Regions from separate parts of the Enterococcus sp. UD-01 genome, predicted to be linked through region 1. Evidence: predicted binding sites of a transcription regulator. Region 1 holds the regulator's gene; the other holds the start of a gene.
The links. Region 1 encodes LexA, which represses DNA repair genes until DNA is damaged. Its sites were predicted from a motif close to CNAACANNTGTTNG; they were not measured.

Region 1 (9,686 bases):
ATTTCTTCTAAATCGTTGCCGTCTTTGACTAAAATGTGTTGCCAGCCGTAAGCTTCATAGCGCGCCCCAACATTTTCAGTAAATGCTTTTGACGTTGGTCCGTCCAAAGAGATATCATTTGAATCATATAACACGATCAGTTTACCAAGCTTCATATGTCCGGCCATAGAACTTGCTTCTTGTGAAACACCTTCCATCAAATCGCCGTCACCACATAAAGCGTAAGTAAAATGGTCGATAACAGGGAAGCTGTCGCGGTTATAGGTTGCAGCTGTATGGGCTTCAGCCATGGCCATACCTACAGCCATCGCGATTCCTTGTCCTAATGGACCCGTTGTTGCTTCCACACCATCTGTATGATGAACTTCAGGATGTCCAGGAGTTTTGCTGTCCCATTGACGGAAGCTCTTTAAATCATCGATCGTAACATTATAGCCCGATAAATGAAGTAAACTGTAAAGCATTGCTGAGCCATGACCTGCTGAAAGAATAAAACGATCCCGATCTACCCAGTTGGTAGAGGTTTTAGGATTTACCTTTAAATATTTTGTCCAAAGAGCATATGCCATTGGAGCAGCTCCCATTGGTAATCCGGGATGTCCAGAATTCGCCTTTTGAATCGCATCAATACTTAATGTACGAATGGTATTAACGCCTAACTGATCAGTGTTATCGAACAAAAAAATCATCTCCTATTTAGGTTTTTTTTACCTTTATTATCTTTATTTTAACGCATATCGTTTATGAAAGCAATTACTTTTAGTAAAAACAACTAAAATTATTTGCGGTTGTGTAAGCCTTTTTCTTTTTGAATTTTCTTTAATTTATCTGGTGTCACATCATTCCCTTTAGGATCAACTACTTTCATTCCTTCAATGTGGTGTCTCATGCCACCGCGAAAAGCAGCTAAATATTCTTGACGCAATCTCTGTTGTTCCGCTTTTTCTTGATCAGATAATCCTGATTCCTTGGCTTTTTTAGCCAGTTCATTGATACGACTCATTTTTTCTGATGATAACATATATCAGCGCTCCTTTAAAAGGTCCGTTTTTAAACGTCTTTTTTGTTTGCTTCCATGTCTATCTTATAAGATGAATAGGAAAAAGACAACTATATTCTTAATGGAATTTCAGTTCTCTTTTGTATACATCGCCCAAATTTGTTTCAAGACAAAAAAACACGAACGCTTGTTTGATTCCTGCTTAATTGTATGGTACACTGAATATATTAATTGAAAGAAGGTGCGAGCTTTGGTGAAGCGTACAGATACTAGACAAATCGAAGTATTAAGATATATATATGAACAAGTAGAGCTTAAGGGCTATCCTCCGACCGTTCGGGAAATTGGAAAAGCAGTGGATCTTTCCTCTACTTCCACCGTTCACGGACATTTAGCTCGTCTCGAGAAAAAAGGACTCATTCTACGTGACCCAACAAAACCTAGAGCCATTGAACTAACACCTGAAGGACTTGAAAAGATCGGCGTACGTCCGACTGTGATCCCTATGTTAGGGGTCGTTACAGCTGGTGAACCAATTTTAGCTGTTGAAGAAGCTTCGGATTTCTTCCCGTTGCCACCAGACTTGCAGTCTGAAGAAAACTCTTTGTTTATGCTGACGATTCGAGGCGAAAGTATGATTAATGCGGGGATTCTAGACGGTGATCAAGTGATTGTCCGCAAACAAAGTGCCGCTTCTAACGGCGATATAGTGATTGCTATGACGGACGAAGATGAAGCCACCTGCAAACGTTTCTTTAAAGAAAGCGACTATATCCGACTACAGCCTGAAAATGATGCTTTAGAACCTATTATTTTGAATAATGTAAGTATATTAGGCAAAGTTGTTGGCTTGTACCGCAATCATATTTAATTGTACTCATTCAGAAAAAAAGACCTTCCTTAAACTCATTTTAGCGAATGAATTTAAGGAAGGTCTTTTTATGATTAGATTTTTTTCAGCCATTCGATAAAGTTTTGTTGAAAAATTTCTGGTTGTTCTATTTGCAGATTATGCCCTGCACCATCAACAACGGCGAAGCTGGCTCGATGAAACTGCTTCATGAAACGAAAGGCATCCGCATAACCGACAATATCATCTTGTTTCCCTGTAATAATGCTGACTGGAACATCTAATGAGAAATTAAGCAGCTGCTTTTCATTAGAGAAAGAGTAACCCTTTGACTGATACGTAGATAAAAATTTTGGATCCACTGATTTTATACCGGGTAAAATAGCTTTTTGATAGTTCTCCCAGGTTTCCCTTGTTGCAAACACTGCAGTCTGAAGAAAATTCTGATAGTCAGCCCATTGAGAAGCTGATACTTGTAGTTTATCAGAGACAATGAGTTGTTCTTTGGGCGGAAGTGTTCTGTCAGCCTGTCTGCTAATCGTACAAGGACACAGCAGATAAAGTCCGGCTATACAATCAGTTTCTTGCATCGCTAAACCTAATGACAAATAGCCGCCATAAGATTCTCCAACTAAGGAATAGCTCGTAGTACCAATGACTTCTCTTAAAAAGGCTTGAAGAATTTCGATCATTTTATCTGCACAAAGATCCGTCCTACTTGTAGACTGACCCATTCCGGGTAAATCTACGTAAATTCGTTGGAAGCCGCTCTGTTCAAAAAAGCTGGGCTCCAGACAAGCGGACATCAAACGATGATCTACACCAAAGCCGTGCAAACACACTAGTGGTTTCCCCTGTCCAACAATTTCATAATTCAGTTTCAGCCCAGAAATATCCATTTTCATAAAAAGGCCTCCTGCTATTGTTCTTCTACAGTAATCTTTCGCTGGTAGGTTTCAAATTGATACGCATACGTATTTTTTTCATCTTGCTCCCCTTCACTGAGATTGATCAGTGTCCAGTTCTCCCAAGCCACTTTAGGGAATTTGGTATCTCCGGCAAACGTATGATGAATCAAAGTACGATACAGCACATCACAATAAGGAAGGAATTCCTCATAAATTAATGAACCTCCCGCAATAAAGGTAATGCCGGTAAACTCTTCGGCGTAGGCTAGAATCTCCTCCAGCGTATGCATGATTACGACACCTTCAGCCGTATAGTGTTGATCACGAGTTAAGACAATTGTTTTTCGATTAGGTAGCGGTCTGCCGCCCATTCCTTCAAAGGTCTTTCTGCCCATTACGATCGTATTATTTTCGGTCATTTGTTTGAAAAATTTTAAATCATTTGGTAAATACCAAGGCAACTGATTGTTATTCCCAATGGTTCCTTCTTCATCTTGCGCCCAAATAGCTGCTAACATAAGCGACTCCTTTCAATTTAAACGGCAATCGGTGCTTTTATAGCTGGATGCGGATCATAGCCTTCGATCACAATATCTTCCATCTCAAAATCAAAAACAGACTGCTTTTCCTGATTTAAAGTTAAAGTAGGAAATGAGCGGATATCACGTGATAGTTGCTCTTCCATTTGCTCTACATGATTCATATATAAATGTGCATCGCCTAAAGTATGAACAAATTCCCCAACCTGCAAGCCAGTTTCATGGGCAATTAAATGAGTCAATAAGGCATAGCTAGCAATGTTGAACGGCACGCCAAGAAAAACATCGCCGCTGCGCTGATACAGCTGACAACTCAATTTGCCGTCATTCACATAGAATTGGAACATCGTATGACAAGGAGGTAAAGCCATTGATGGCACATCTTCGGGATTCCAAGCTGATACGATTAAACGACGTGAATCCGGTGTTTTTTTGATCATCTCTATGACATTCTGCAGTTGATCAATAAAGCTGCCGTCCTTGGTTTCCCAATGGCGCCACTGCGCCCCGTAAATATTACCTAATTCGCCATATTTTGCTGCAAAAGCCTCGTCATTCAGAATCGCATCACAGAACTTTTTATGTTCATGCTCATAGCTTTCTTTAAATTCCTCATCCACCAGCACGCGGCGACCAAAATCAGTCATATCTGGTCCTTGATAATCAGCACTTTTAATATATCGTTCAAATGCCCATTCATCCCAAATATGATTATTATGCTGTAATAGATAGCGGATATTGGTATCTCCTTTTAAAAACCAAAGCAGCTCACTTTTAATTAAGCCGAACGGTACTCGCTTTGTCGTTAATAATGGAAATCCTTCCGCCAAATCAAACCGCATTTGGTAACCAAAAATACTTTTCGTACCTGTGCCTGTACGATCCTCTTTTAAATGACCTTCAGTCAAAATTTTACGGCCTAATTCTAAATATGCTTCTTCCATAAACATTGCCTCCTAATCGTCTGCGTATTCGCTTAAATATTCCCAGCGCTCTATTTTTTCTTCCAGCATTTCCTCAGTAAGTGTTAGTTGCTTTTGAAGCTCTTGAAGCTTGGTAAAGTCGTCACCCTGATGATTCATCTCTTCTGTTAACTGAGCACTCTTTTCTTCCAGCTCGCTGATTTCAGCTTCAATCGTTTCCCATTCCTTTTGTTCCATGTAAGTTAATTTAATTTTTACTTTTTTCTCAGGCTCTGGGGAGGTTTTTGGTTCGGATTTGCTGTCCTTTTTTTCTGTTTCAGGTTTTGAGCTGGTCAAATAATCACTCATTGATCCATAAAAAGCAGTAATCTTGCCTGCACCTTGAAAAACTAATAGCTTGTCCATCGTTTTATCAAGGAAATAGCGATCATGAGATACAGCGATCACTGCTCCTTGAAAGGTGCGAATATAGTCTTCTAAAATCGTTAATGTATCAATATCCAAATCATTTGTCGGCTCATCTAGCAGCAACACATTAGGCTGTTCAATTAATAGCTTTAACAGATACAAGCGCCGTTTTTCGCCGCCAGAGAGCTTGCCGATAAGAGTACCATGCATAAAACGAGGAAATAAAAAGCGTTCAAGCAATTCGGCCACGCCAATTGTGGTACCGTCTGTCCGTTTTACTTGTTCTGCTGCTTCCTGCAGATAAGCAATCATGCGTTTATTTGGATCCATTGCTTCATTTTGCTGTGTATAATAAGCTAAACGCACAGTTTCGCCAATAGTATATACACCACTATCCAAAGACAAACGTCCAGCTAAAATATTCAGTAAGGTTGATTTGCCGGCACCGTTTTTCCCAGTAATCCCTAAACGTTCCTGGGCTTGAATCAGTAAGTGAAAATCATTTAAAATAACTTTATCATCAATGCGAAAATTTGCATCTTTAAGCTCCAACACTTTTTTTCCTAAGCGCTTGGAAGCAATGTCAATTTCCAGCTGACTTTTTTGATTCACTTGATAAAGATTTTCCTTTAAATCATGAAAACGATCCTGGCGCGCCTGCTGCTTGGTTCCTCTAGCCTGAACACCTGCCCGCATCCATTCTAGTTCTTGCTTATATAATTGTTTGCGTTTCGTTTCCTGCTCTACTTCTACACGTTCACGCTCTGCCTTGGCTAAAACATACATCTCATAATTGCCTTTGTACTCGTGCAGCTTGCCAAAGGCTAATTCAAAAATGCGATTCGTTACCCGATCTAAAAAGTAACGGTCGTGGGTTACCATCAAAATAGCGCCACGATAACTATTTAAAAAGCTTTCCAACCAGCTGATTGCTTCATAATCCAGATGGTTGGTCGGTTCATCAAGCAGTAAAAGGTCCGGCGATTCAATCAAGACCTGCGCTAAGCTGACACGCTTTTTTTGTCCGCCAGAAAGATCACCAATTTTTTTATGCAGTGTGGCAATCCCTAATTTTTGTAAAATGATTTTAGCATCTGTGTCTGCAGTCCAGGCATCTTCTTTGTTCATGCGCTCTTCTGCTTGAGCGTAGCGCTTTTGATTTATTTCGTTACTGCCGTCAGCAGCTAAAGCCAGCAAAGCTAACTCATAGTTTTTCACCGCTTGTATAATTGGCGTATCTCCTTGAAAAACGGCTTCAACAACAGTTAATTCCGGATCGAATTCTTGATCTTGAGAAAGATAGCCAATCTGATAATCATTCGGCTGTGAAACCGCAGTGCCGTCCCCGTCTCCGCTGTCGCGACCAGCTAAAATATTTAGTAAGCTGGTTTTTCCGGTTCCATTGGTGCCGATTAAACCAATGCGATCTTTCTCATGGATATGAAAAGAAATTTGATCGAATAATGTTTTTTCACCATATGTTTTAGTCAGTTCGTTGACTTTTAATTCTTTCATTTATTCACGCCCTTTTCATCCTGCTTATTGTAACAAAAAATAGCAAAAAAAAGAAGCTCGTTTTCTTGCTTAGCTTCTTTTTTTCCATTCTTTTGTAAGTTTAGTCAATGGTACCGCATTCGAAATATCATTAATTGAGTATGATTCTAAAAGATTCACGTTTTTACGATATTCGTTTGCTTCTAAGGAAGTAATTATTTCCGATAATTCAAATTCGTCAATCATTTCACGCTCGACCTGATAGCCAATCAGCAGCTCCTTTGTATAATTCGATTGCGAACGAACAATGAAAGAGTCAATAAATGTGCCGTCTTCCAAACGCTGCGCCAGCTGTAAGCGTGAATCAATGAAGAAACGAATGATTGCTTCATCATAAACCCCCGTTAAATTATCCAAACTTTTTAAAACAACTTCTGTATTTTGGATGAATACCTGCCGCACATTTTCAAATTCTTCCTTACGATACTCGCGTAAGCCTTCTTCATCTTTTTCACCAAAAAAGCTTTTAAAATGCACAAAAAAGGCAATGATACGCCGAGCAAAAAGCAACCAAAAACCGATAATGGAAAGCAATTGTCTCGCAATAGAGCGTTCCATTCTGGATATCAGCCGCTCATACAGACGATACCCTTCAATACCGATTTCCTTTTGACGAAAGCTTTCTTCCAGTCCATCTCGTTCAATGGAAACAATCAACGCTCTCAACTCTTGAACTTCTTGTTTTTGATCGGAAGGTAACTGATCGGTATACAGCTCTTTCACACGATCCTGATAGTTTTCAATCACCACGTTCATTTCGACTTGCGGATCTTCTTCATTAATTCTTTTTAACTTTTCAATCACTTCATTTAACAAAGAAATTACAGTAGAATTATCGATTTCAACTTCATCCGTTTCCGTCAAAAATGGTAAGACGACGATGCCACCCAGCAAGGTGACTAAAATCACACAGGCTGTAATAAATAACAAAAGAGAGCGCTCTGGAAACGGCTCGCCGTTGACTGTCAAAGGCAAAATAAAAATCGTAGCCAAACTGACAGTTCCTTTTACTCCACCGAAGGTCAAAATCAGCATTTCATTCATAGAGTTCCAGACATTTTTTATCCCGTTTTTCACACTATAAATGACTAAAATAGAGAAAAAGCGTGCAATAAACAGCGTCGCACTAAGCAACAAAATGACTAAAAGTAAAAAACTATTTGAATAGGTTTGACTATTCCAGACAGATGAAAAAACCTGCGATAATTCTATTCCTAAAAACAGAAAAACCAAAGCATTTAGCATGAATGTCACCGTACTCCAGGTGCTTTCTGAAACACTGGATAATTCTGCTTCAAACAAAGAGATCTTTTTAAAACCAGCTGCCTGCATAACACCTGCTACAACAGCCGCAATAATGCCGGAAACATGAAATAGCTCTGCCAGCATATAAGCTAAAAACGGCAACAACAATTCTAATAACAGATAGCCTGTCACATCACGTGCAGACGCCTTTTCTAAAATCATAACCACCTGGCGTTTGATCATTACTAAGACTGCACCAACGATGGCACCGCCAATACTTGAAAAGATCAAGGAAATGCCGGCATCAGTAGCCGAAAATTTTCCCGTTAACAAAGCGGCTAAAGCAAATTGGAAGGCGGTAACGCCGGAAGCATCATTAATCAAACCTTCCCCTTCTAAAATATGCATGGCTTTTGCCGGAATTCGAATTTTACCGGACAAAGAACCCACTGCTACCGCATCGGTGGGTCCCAGTGCGGAGCCTAAGGCAAAGCAAGCTGCAATCGGCAATGCCGGAATAATCATATGTAAAGTCCAACCAACAGTAACGAGAGTAATCAACACCCCGATAAAGGCTAAAAATAAAATAACGGAAAAGTTTTTCATTGTAGACGCTGTATCATTGCGTTCGCCTTCACGAAACAGCAACGGCGCAATAATCATTACTAAAAATATTTCTGGTTCAAACGATATTTCCTGCCCCATCTCCGTAATACCTATTAATACACCGACAATGATTTGAACAATCGGCAGCGGGATAATGGGGAAGATACGATTAAACACATTAGAAAATGTGATTGCCAGTGTAAAGACAATAATTAAATGAACAAATTCCACCTCGTATCCCCCTTTTAAGTTACAGGTTTATTTGTTTCCCTAGATAACGCAGTAATTTTTCTTTTTTGCAGTTGATCTTTTTCTCGATCAGCTTTAAATCTTTATTCTTATCACATAGCTCCAATTGGGCTCTCCGAGCTTCCAAACGTAATAAATCAGATTTAATTAGTTCAATTTTTTTATAATCTAAGAAGCTTCTTCTTTTGATGTGTCGTTCCCAAGCAGCTTTCTTTTCAGGCGGCAATGTTTTGTACTTTTCTTTTAACTCCGCAATCCGCTGATCTATCTCTTTATTCACAACAATACTTCCTTTCAGAATTTCTCTGACACATTATAGCAAATACTCTTGGATATACCTACTATCTTTCACGCGAACCTTCAATTCTTAATAATTTATAAGCAAAAAATGAGCCATTTGACTTTCCATCAAATCTGCTCATTTCTAAAAAGTAAGTGTGGGTAGATTTAACTATTCTTCATCAACTAAAATCTCGATTTTTGCCTCTTCATTTAAACGCGGTGCCAAAAACGCCAGTAGTTCCTCTAAAGGAATGGTAAACGTCAAGAGTTTGCCGCGCCGATCGTTTTTGAAATAATTTAAGCGGAGCTCATCTTTTTTTAATAGGACCGCAATTTTATCAATATCCTGATACAGAATCCCTTTATTATCAAAGGGTCCGAGAATTAATCGATCTTCTGAAAAGCCTTTGGCGTCCAAAAGAAAACTTAATAAAACGAGGACTGCAAGCAAGCTACGTACTCTTTGAATTATATCCTGCACTGATAGTACCACAAACAAAAGTAAAAATAAACTCCATAAGAAGATCACCACAAAGGTAACAGGTCTTCGTTTACTTTTAATGATAATGCTTTTCCGTACCAGGAACAAATACACGTACAAAAGAACCACAAAAACCATAAGTAACAGTGTAAAAAAATCAATTATCAAATTGGATAGCGTCTCCTTTATGAAAAATCTTCAGTAAAAGTAATGGATCGGTTTAGTCTTGTTTATTTAATGCTGTTAATTGTTGATTAATTTTTTTTATTTTATCCTTACAAGCTAAGATATCACGTATCATCTGGTCCCTTCTATCACCTAAAGGCAAGCGATTAACGACTTGATAATATGCTGCGAGTAGTTGAACTTGCTTCATCTTTTCCTGCTGCAGTCGACCTTCAGCTAATTTCATCCACTCGTCCTCCTTTTTATTAAGTATACTCTACTTTCAAAAAGAAATAATAATTGAATGCCTATTTTCGAGAAATAAGAGTGGTTTAGTTGATATTGTATCATATAATTTCATTTACGCTAGTTCATTTTTGGCTATTATAACAGAAATTTATTTAAAAGAACATCAGCCTAAAGAATGAATTAAAAAAAGGAGGAGTCTTTAAGATCAACTCCTTCCTTACTGAAAT
Region 2 (9,686 bases), on a different contig from region 1:
GTGAATTTTAGGAATTGGTTGGAAAAACTCAACCGCATCTTCCACCGTCATATCTAAAATATCGGCAATATTTTTCCCTTTGTAGTGAACTTCCAAAGTTTCGGAGTTATAGCGTTTGCCATGACAAACCTCACAAGGAACGTACACATCAGGTAAAAAGTGCATTTCTATTTTGATAATTCCATCGCCGCGACAAGCTTCACAACGGCCACCTTTGACGTTAAAGCTAAAGCGACCTTTTTTGTAGCCTCGTACTTTGGCTTCATTAGTTTTAGCAAAAAGATCACGGATATCATCGAAGACACTAGTATAGGTTGCCGGATTACTTCTCGGCGTCCGGCCAATAGGGCTTTGATCAATATCGATAATTTTTTCAATGTTATTGTATCCCGTAATGCTTTTATGCTTACCTGGTTTATTAGAATTACGATTAATTTTTTGAGCGAGGGCTTTTTTTAGTATCTGATTGACCAAGGTACTTTTCCCTGAACCAGATACACCGGTAACAGCAACAAATTCACCTAATGGAAATTCTACCGTCACATTTTTCAAATTGTTCTCAGTAGCGCCGGTAACTTTGATTTTTTTGCCGTTGCCTTTGCGTCTTTCTTTTGGCACAGGAATGACTTTTTTACCGGAAAGATACTGTCCTGTCAATGACTCTTTGTTCTTAGCAACCTCATCCGGCGTTCCATGAGCCACGATTTCTCCACCTAAATGGCCAGCGCCCGGACCGACATCAATCAGATAATCTGACGCCCGCATTGTATCTTCATCATGTTCGACGATAATTAAGGTATTCCCCAAATCACGCATTTTTTTCAATGATTCAATCAAGCGATCATTATCGCGTTGGTGTAGCCCAATTGAAGGTTCATCTAAAATATATAAAACGCCAGAAAGATTAGAACCAATTTGGGTAGCTAAACGAATCCGCTGGGCTTCTCCCCCGGAAAGTGTTCCCGCCGCCCGGCTTAGCGTCAAGTAATCCAAGCCGACATTTCTTAAGAAATTCAAACGGTCTTTGACTTCCTTTAAAATGGGTTTGGCGATGGTCTGCTCTTGTTCAGATAAGTTAAGGGTTTCAAAGAAATCAATAGCCTTTTTAATCGCTAATTCAGTTACTTGACCAATATTAGTGTTGTCAATTTTGACAGACAAGGCTTGTGGATTTAAGCGGTAGCCATTACAGGTTTGACACGTTAGTTCAGTCATATATAAACGCATTTGATCTCTTGTAAAGTCACTGTTGGTTTCTTGGTAGCGACGTTTAATGTTTAGTAATACACCTTCGAACGGTACCTCTACGTCCCGAACTCCGCCAAAATCATTTTCATAGTGAAAATGGAATAGCTCTCCGTTCGAGCCGTTTAAAATAATCTCTTGATGTTCTTCCGGCAATTCATTAAAAGGCGTATCCATATCAATATTGAAGCTATTTGCTGCTTGCTCCAACATTTGTGGATAATATTGAGAGCTGATAGGGTTCCAAGGAAGGATAGCTCCTTCACGCAAGGTTTTTGTTGGATCAGGAATCACTAAATCACGGTCAACCTCTAGCTTCATGCCTAAGCCATCACAATCCGGACACGCTCCAAATGGCGCGTTAAAAGAAAACAAACGCGGTTCTAATTCGCCCACAGTAAAGCCGCAATACGGACAGGCATAGTGTTCACTAAAGAGCATTTCTTCGCCGTCAATCACATCAACCAGCGCATAGCCGTCTGCCAAACGAAGAGCCGCTTCAAAGGAATCAAATAAACGAGAACGGATACCTTCTTTCACGACGATTCGGTCAATAACAATCGCAATATCATGCTTTTTATTTTTTTCAAGCTCAGGTGCTTCACTCACATCATAGGTTTCGCCATCTACCCGCATGCGAACATAGCCTTCCCGCTGAATCATTTCAAAAACTTTTTTGTGTTGACCTTTTTTCTTAGCAACCACAGGCGCAAGAATCTGAACTTTGGTTTTTTCAGGTAAATCCAATACCTTATCGACCATTTGTTCCACGGATTGACTGGAAATTTCAATATGATCATTCGGACAAATCGGATGCCCTACTCTTGCAAAAAGCAGGCGTAAATAATCATTAATTTCTGTCACTGTTCCCACGGTCGAACGTGGGTTTTTACTGGTTGTTTTCTGGTCAATGGAAATTGCCGGACTCAAGCCATCAATACTGTCTACATCCGGTTTATCCATTTGCCCTAAAAATTGTCTGGCATAAGCAGACAAGCTTTCTACATATCTACGTTGTCCTTCCGCATACAAAGTATCAAAAGCCAATGAGCTTTTACCTGAACCAGACAAGCCTGTAACAACCACCATTTTGTCACGCGGTATTGTCACATCAACATTTTTTAGGTTATGTGCACGCGCGCCGTGTATAACGATTTTATCATTTGCCATTATTTCTCTCCTTCTAATACATACCCTTGCAAATCACTTGTACTTCCGATTTACAGCAACTATTCTGCTGCTTTTAATTCTAAAATTGTATCTCTAAGTGTAGCTGCCGTCTCGAAGTCCAATGCTTTAGCAGCATCTCTCATTTCTCTTTCTAATTTCATTAGTAAGTCCGCTTTTTCTTGACGACTTAACTCATGATAAGACTTATCAAGCTTGAAGCCTTCTTCTTTATCAGCGGTTTTAGAAATCGAAATCAAATCTCTAATTTCTTTAATGATCGTTTTTGGTACAATTCCATGTTCTTCATTATACTGTTCTTGAATGGAACGACGACGCGCAGTTTCGTCCATCGCCCGTTGCATGGAATCGGTAATCTTATCGGCGTACATGATGACACGGCCATCTGAATTACGAGCAGCTCGGCCAATTGTTTGGACAAGAGAACGCTCACTTCTTAAGAAGCCTTCCTTATCTGCATCTAAAATGGCAATTAAGGAAACTTCCGGCACATCCAAGCCCTCTCGAAGCAGGTTAATACCAATCAGCACATCAAATTCACCCAAACGTAAATCACGAATAATCTCGGTACGTTCCAAAGTCTTAATGTCACTGTGCAGATATTTCACTTTGATGCCCAATTCCTTAAAGTAATCGGCCAAATCTTCAGCCATTTTTTTGGTTAAAGTGGTGACAAAGACCCGCTGATCCTTGGCAACCCGTTCATGGATTTCTCCGACTAGATCATCAATTTGTCCCATAATCGGACGAACTTCAATCAATGGATCCAACAGACCCGTCGGACGGATAATTTGTTGAATTACTGTATCGGTTTGTTCATGCTCATAAGGTCCTGGTGTTGCTGACACATACACCACTTGATGAACATGCTCTTCAAATTCTTCTAAACGTAACGGTCGGTTATCCAGTGCACTTGGCAATCGGAAGCCATAATCCACCAGCATTTGTTTTCTCGCCCGGTCGCCATTATACATCCCGCGAATTTGCGGCATAGTTACGTGTGATTCATCAATAACTAACAAAAAATCATCCGGGAAAAAGTCCAGTAGTGTATAAGGTGGTTCCCCTTCAGAACGGCCATCCATATGTCGGGAATAATTTTCGATGCCTGACGTATAGCCCATTTCCCGCATCATCTCGATATCATAATTGGTCCGCTGCTCTAAGCGCTGTGCTTCAAGCAATTTATTTTCACTACGCAAAACAGCCAAACGCTCATCCAGTTCTGCCTGAATCTGGGCAATCGCATGCTCCATATGATCTTCATTCGTCACAAAGTGAGTGGCCGGAAAAATCGCAACATGCTCTGTTTCTCCGATAATTTCACCCGTTAATGCATCCACTTCTCTAATTCGCTCAATCTCATCGCCGAAAAACTCGACTCTTAACGCATGCTCGTCACGCGATGCCGGAAAAATCTCGACTACATCGCCACGCACACGGAAACGGCCACGTTGAAAATCTATATCATTTCGTTCAAATTGAATGTTGATTAAACTAGTCAACAGCTGGTTCCGTTCCATTTCCATCCCAACACGAATTGAAACCACTTGTTCGCTATATTCCTTCGGATCTCCTAAACCGAAGATACATGAAACCGACGCGACCACAATAACATCATTGCGCTCAAGCAAAGAGCTAGTTGCAGAGTGACGTAGCTTATCGATCTCGTCATTGATACTGGCATCTTTTTCAATGTAGGTATCACTGGAAGGCACATAGGCCTCCGGTTGATAATAATCATAATAACTAACAAAATACTCGACCGCATTATTGGGAAAGAATTCTTTAAATTCTCCATAAAGCTGTCCAGCTAGGGTTTTGTTATGAGCGATGACTAATGTTGGCTTGTTCACTTCTTTAATTACATTAGAAATCGTAAATGTTTTTCCTGTTCCTGTAGCACCCAACAAAATCTGAGCTTTTTCGCCGCCTTCGACGCCTTCAACCAAGCGATTAATCGCTTCCGGCTGATCGCCGTCGGGCTGATATTTTGATACTAAGTCAAACGTATTGGAGGTTTCTCTTTCTATCATCTGACGTCCTCCTTCTTTACTAAAGTTCTTTACAGTAATCAAAAAAAGGATTCAAAAAAATTTGATCACTTCTTTGTTCATTTTAACATACCGAACATATTTTCGCTAGTTTTTGAATTAATTGCGTATGTTAAATTTTTAAGGGTAATTTTTTAGTTCTTTCCTATATATAAGCTGAACGTTCAAAATGATTCCGTGTTATATATGCTAACATAAGATGTAAGGAATAATGGTTTTTTTTAATTTTACATAGCTAAAAGCTTGTATTCCTCCTGATTTTTACTATATAATTATTCAATATGCAAATAGAGGAGGTATTTTATGAAAAGTAAACACTTTTTACTTTCATTCGTTGCCGTAATGGCAAGTCTACTGACATTTACACTGGGGCAGTCGGCTCACGCTGAGGAAAAAACATATAATATAGGAACTGATTTAACCTTTGCTCCTTTTGAATTTCAAGATTCTGAGGGAAAATATATCGGAATCGATATTGACTTACTTCATGCTATTGCTGAAGATCAGGACTTTAAGGTGGTCCACAAACCACTAGGCTTTGATAGTGCAATTCAAGCGGTACAGTCAAACCAGATTGACGGAATGATCGCAGGTATGAGTATTACCGATGAACGCAAAAAATCATTTGACTTTTCAGAACCCTACTTTGACAGCGGTTTGCAAATGGCGGTCAAAAAAGGCAATGATCAAATCAAAAATTATAAAGATCTAAAAGGAAAAACGGTTGCTGCTAAGGTTGGCACCGAAAGCGCGACCTTCATTGAGAAAAATCAAGACAAGTACGACTATAAAATTAAAAACTTTGATGATGCCACCGGCTTATACCAAGCCTTGGAAAACGGTGAAGCAGACGCCATTTTTGACGACTATCCTGTCTTAGGCTATGCCATTACCAATGGACAAAAGCTACAATTAGTCGGTGATAAGGAAACCGGCAGCTCTTATGGTTTCGCTGTGAAAAAAGGGCAAAACAAAGAATTATTGAAAAAATTCAATGCTGGCTTGAAAAACTTAAAAGAATCCGGCAAGTATGATGAAATTATTGCAGACTACATTTCTACCGGCAATGAACCAGCCGATGGAAAAATGAAAAAGATTCAACCTAAAAAAGATAATTACGTTATCGCAAGTGATTCAACCTTCGCTCCTTTTGAATTTCAAAATTCAGATGGTGAATATGAAGGTATTGATGTAGATTTAGTGAAACGAATCGCTGAACTCCAAGGCTTCAACATTGAATTCAAATTTATCGGCTTTAGTTCAGCAGTACAAGCAGTGGAATCCGGTCAAGCTGATGCAATGATCGCCGGCATGACCATTACCGAGGAACGGGAAAAATCCTTTGATTTCTCTACTCCATACTTTAACAGCGGTATTCAAATCGCAGTGAAAAAAGGCAACGACAAAATCAAGTCTTATGAAGATTTAAAAAATAAAAAGGTCGGGGCAAAAATCGGCACCGAAAGTGCAGATTTTCTTGAAGCGAATAAAGATAAATACGGCTATTCTGTGAAATACCTTGATACAACAGATGCCTTATACAGCGCACTTGAAATTGGTGAAATTGATGCAATGATGGATGATTATCCAGTCATCGGTTACGGTGTTGCCCAAAAGCAGCCGCTAATTACTCCCATCCCACGTGAAGAAGGCGGAAAATATGGCTTCGCTGTAAAAAAAGGTAAAAATCCAGAATTGATCCAAATGTTTAACGAAGGTCTTGCCGAACTAAAACGAACAGGCGAATACGACAAAATCGTCGGTAAGTATATTAAAGACGGCAGTGAAGAAAAAACGGTCGACGAATCAACCTTTGTCGGTATGATTCAAAATAATTGGAAACGTCTATTAAACGGCTTATGGATGACGATTCAATTAACCTTGATTTCATTTATCCTTGCACTGATTGTCGGTGTTCTTTTCGGCTTGTTCAGTGCTTCTCCATCCAAAGTGTTGCGTATGATTTCAACCGTTTATGTCGATATTATTCGCGGGATTCCATTAATGGTGTTGGCCTTCTTCATTTACTTCGGTTTACCGGGGATTTTAGGCTTTAACATTCCTGTTTTTCTTGCCGGAATTATTACTTTGACCTTAAACGCCAGCGCTTATATTTCGGAGATTGTCCGTGGCGGTATTAATGCCGTACCAACAGGACAAATGGAGGCTTCTCGCAGCTTGGGACTTTCTTATAATCGCACGATGCAAAAGATCATTTTACCGCAAGCAATTAAAATTATGCTGCCATCCTTCGTGAACCAGTTTGTTATTTCATTAAAAGATACGACCATTCTTTCAGCGATCGGCTTGATTGAATTGCTGCAAACAGGGAAAATTATCGTGGCACGTAATTTGCAAAGTACCATGGTTTACTTTATCATCGCTATGATGTATCTCATTTTAATCACAGCTTTAACCAAATTCGCAAAAGTTTTAGAAAAGAAGGTGAAGTAAATGGCTGAAAAGATCTTAGTTGAACATTTAGTCAAAAAATATGGTGAGCATACTGTCTTGAATGACATTAACGTATCTATTCGTGAAGGAGACGTAGTTTGTATCATCGGCCCTTCCGGTTCTGGAAAAAGTACCTTCCTGCGTTGTTTAAACCAATTGGAAGAAGCAACCAGCGGCGACATCATCATTGATGGCGCGAACTTAACAGATAAAAGCACCAATATTAATAAAATTCGCCAGCATATCGGCATGGTTTTCCAGCATTTTAATCTATTTCCACATTTGTCTATTATGGAAAATATTGTCTTGGCACCAACCGACTTAGGTCGTTTGTCAAAAGAAGAAGCTAAGGAAAAAGCACTTAAGCTTTTAGACAGCGTTGGTTTAGCAGATAAAAAAGACAGCTACCCCGAATCTCTTTCAGGTGGTCAAAAGCAGCGGGTAGCGATTGCCAGAGCCTTGGCAATGAATCCGGATATTATGCTGTTTGATGAACCAACCTCAGCGCTTGACCCGGAAATGGTCGGCGATGTGTTGAATGTAATGAAGAAGCTAGCGAAGCAAGGCATGACGATGGTTATTGTCACGCATGAAATGGGCTTTGCTAAGGAAGTGGCTAATCGTGTCATGTTTATTGATGACGGTAATTTCCTTGAGGATGGAACGCCTGAACAAATCTTCGGCAATCCGCAAAATGAACGAACCAAGGACTTCTTGGATAAAGTACTTAATATTTAATTGGATCAAAAAAATGAGCGAAAAGTTGCCACGCACTTTTCGTTCATTTTTTTTCAACGAATCTTACTTGCGTAATTTTTCGTTATAAAGTACATTTGTAAAGGAGTTTTATCTTTTTGGAGGTGAGTTTATCAAGCGAATCAGCGCATATTTTAAAAATGACTGGCTCTTTACTATTGCTTTTTTTGTGGCTGTTCTCAGCTGCTTTTTTGGAACGTTCAGCTTGGCTTCGATTGATTTTAAAGTAATTTTTTGTTTGTTCGGCTTAATGCTATTAGTTAAAAATATTGAGCAGCTTGGTGTTTTAACTTACTTTGCTGAAAAATTGATTGATTTATCGAAAACGACCAGAAGCTTGATCAGAAATATTACTTTGCTGGCCTTTTTTAGTTCGATGCTTTTAACCAATGATGTGGCCATTCTGACCTTAATGCCAATTTATTTAATGATTACTCGAAAATTACCGATGCTTAAAAACAAGGCCTTTGGGGCTGTCATATTGATTATTGCTGCAAATTTAGGCAGCAGCTTTTTCCCCGTCGGCAATCCGCAGAACTTGTTTCTATTTTCTTATTATAAGCTGTCAGCTGGAGCATTTTTTCGTTGGGCTTTGCCTTTACTGTTGTTTTCTCTGCTTATTTTAAGTCTAGCTTTTTTCTTTGTAAAAAAAGAAACAATACCAACTCAGCAAACAGCTTTTCCTGAGTTAGATAAAAAGAAGCTCAGCTTTTTAACGATTATTGGTGTATTCATTCTTTTAAGTGTGTTCAATGTCTGCTCTTATTTGATTGTAATTCCACTGACGACCGTGCTCTTAGCCAGCTATCAGCCGAAAACTGTGAAACAGGTGGACTATCGTTTACTGTGGACCTTCGTCTTTTTCTTTATTGCAGTTGGTAATTTTTCTCAGCTGGAATGGATTTCTGCCTTAATCAAGAGATTATTTACCACGAGTCAGGGCACCTTTTTCGGCAGTATCATTGTCAGCCAAGGAATCAGTAATGTTCCGGCGGCGATCTTGATTGCACCGTTCACGACTCAGGCACAAGCGTTATTTTGGGGTGTAAATGTGGGCGGTCTCGGCACATTGATCGCTTCCTTAGCTAATCTGATCGGCTTTAAAGTCTATCGAGAATATTATCCGCAGCGCAGTAAAAGCTTTTTGGCTCAATTTACTTGGGTGAATGCGGCGTTTTTAGTCGTTTTTATTGGCATCTTTTATTTCTTGTTATAAAAAAGAGCATGAAAGAGATACTTTCCACTCGTCTCTTTCATGCTCTTTTTGCTGTCTTTACTTAGTAACTGCAGTCAGTGCTGCTAATCTTTTCGCAACCTCTTCTTCACTTAAGCCATGATTGGCTGCGTAACGGTTTGCCGGATGATGTCGGCATTCGTCGGAGCAGCTGCCTAGATATCTCGCTTCATTTGCTTCAGAAGCTAAAATTTGCTTGTTGCAGTAGGGATTGGCACAGTTAATATAGCGTTCGCAGGGCGTGCCGTCAAACCAGTCTTTACCCACGATTTTTTTATCCACCTGATTGATTTCTACACTGATTCTTTCATCAAATACATACATTTTGCCATCCCACAGCTCGCCTTTCGTAGCAGGATCCTTCCCATACACAGCGATCCCTCCATGAAGCTGGGCTACATCTTCAAAACCTTCTTTTAACAGCCAGCCGGAAAATTTCTCACAGCGGATGCCGCCGGTGCAGTAAGTGACGATCTTTTTGTTCATAAATTGCTCTTTGTTGTCTCTGATCCATTGTGGTAATTCACGAAAATTACGAATATCCGGTCGAACAGCACCTCTAAAATGACCTAGATCATATTCATAGTCATTACGGGCATCCAGCACAATCGTTTCTTCATCCAGCAAAGCTTCTTTAAATTCCGCCGGCTCTAAATATTTTCCTGTCAGCTCAAGCGGATTTACATCTTCTTCTAAATGTAAAGAAACCAATTCTTTTCTAGGACGGACAAACATTTTGCGAAACGCATTTTCAG

Region 2: the regulator LexA is predicted to act here: its motif matches at 4,561-4,574, upstream of uvrB (excinuclease ABC subunit UvrB).

The regions. Positions count from the first base shown of each region.
Region 1 covers NZ_JBIYEU010000001.1:229,339-239,024, reverse strand. The annotation lists gene tkt (transketolase) at 1-680, opposite strand, end outside; gene ABH902_RS01255 (DUF896 family protein) at 779-1,021, opposite strand; gene lexA (transcriptional repressor LexA) at 1,242-1,871, shown strand; gene ABH902_RS01245 (alpha/beta fold hydrolase) at 1,946-2,755, opposite strand; gene ABH902_RS01240 (dihydrofolate reductase) at 2,770-3,276, opposite strand; gene ABH902_RS01235 (thymidylate synthase) at 3,294-4,241, opposite strand; gene ABH902_RS01230 (ABC-F family ATP-binding cassette domain-containing protein) at 4,254-6,143, opposite strand; gene ABH902_RS01225 (cation:proton antiporter) at 6,213-8,264, opposite strand; gene ABH902_RS01220 (hypothetical protein) at 8,284-8,562, opposite strand; gene ABH902_RS01215 (hypothetical protein) at 8,734-9,045, opposite strand; gene ABH902_RS01210 (hypothetical protein) at 9,266-9,457, opposite strand; gene ABH902_RS01205 (DegV family protein) at 9,686-9,686, opposite strand, start outside.
Region 2 covers NZ_JBIYEU010000002.1:127,970-137,655, reverse strand. The annotation lists gene uvrA (excinuclease ABC subunit UvrA) at 1-2,415, opposite strand, end outside; gene uvrB (excinuclease ABC subunit UvrB) at 2,475-4,469, opposite strand; gene ABH902_RS03010 (amino acid ABC transporter substrate-binding protein/permease) at 4,791-6,941, shown strand; gene ABH902_RS03005 (amino acid ABC transporter ATP-binding protein) at 6,942-7,679, shown strand; gene ABH902_RS03000 (SLC13 family permease) at 7,867-8,913, shown strand; gene ABH902_RS02995 (rhodanese-related sulfurtransferase) at 8,971-9,686, opposite strand, start outside.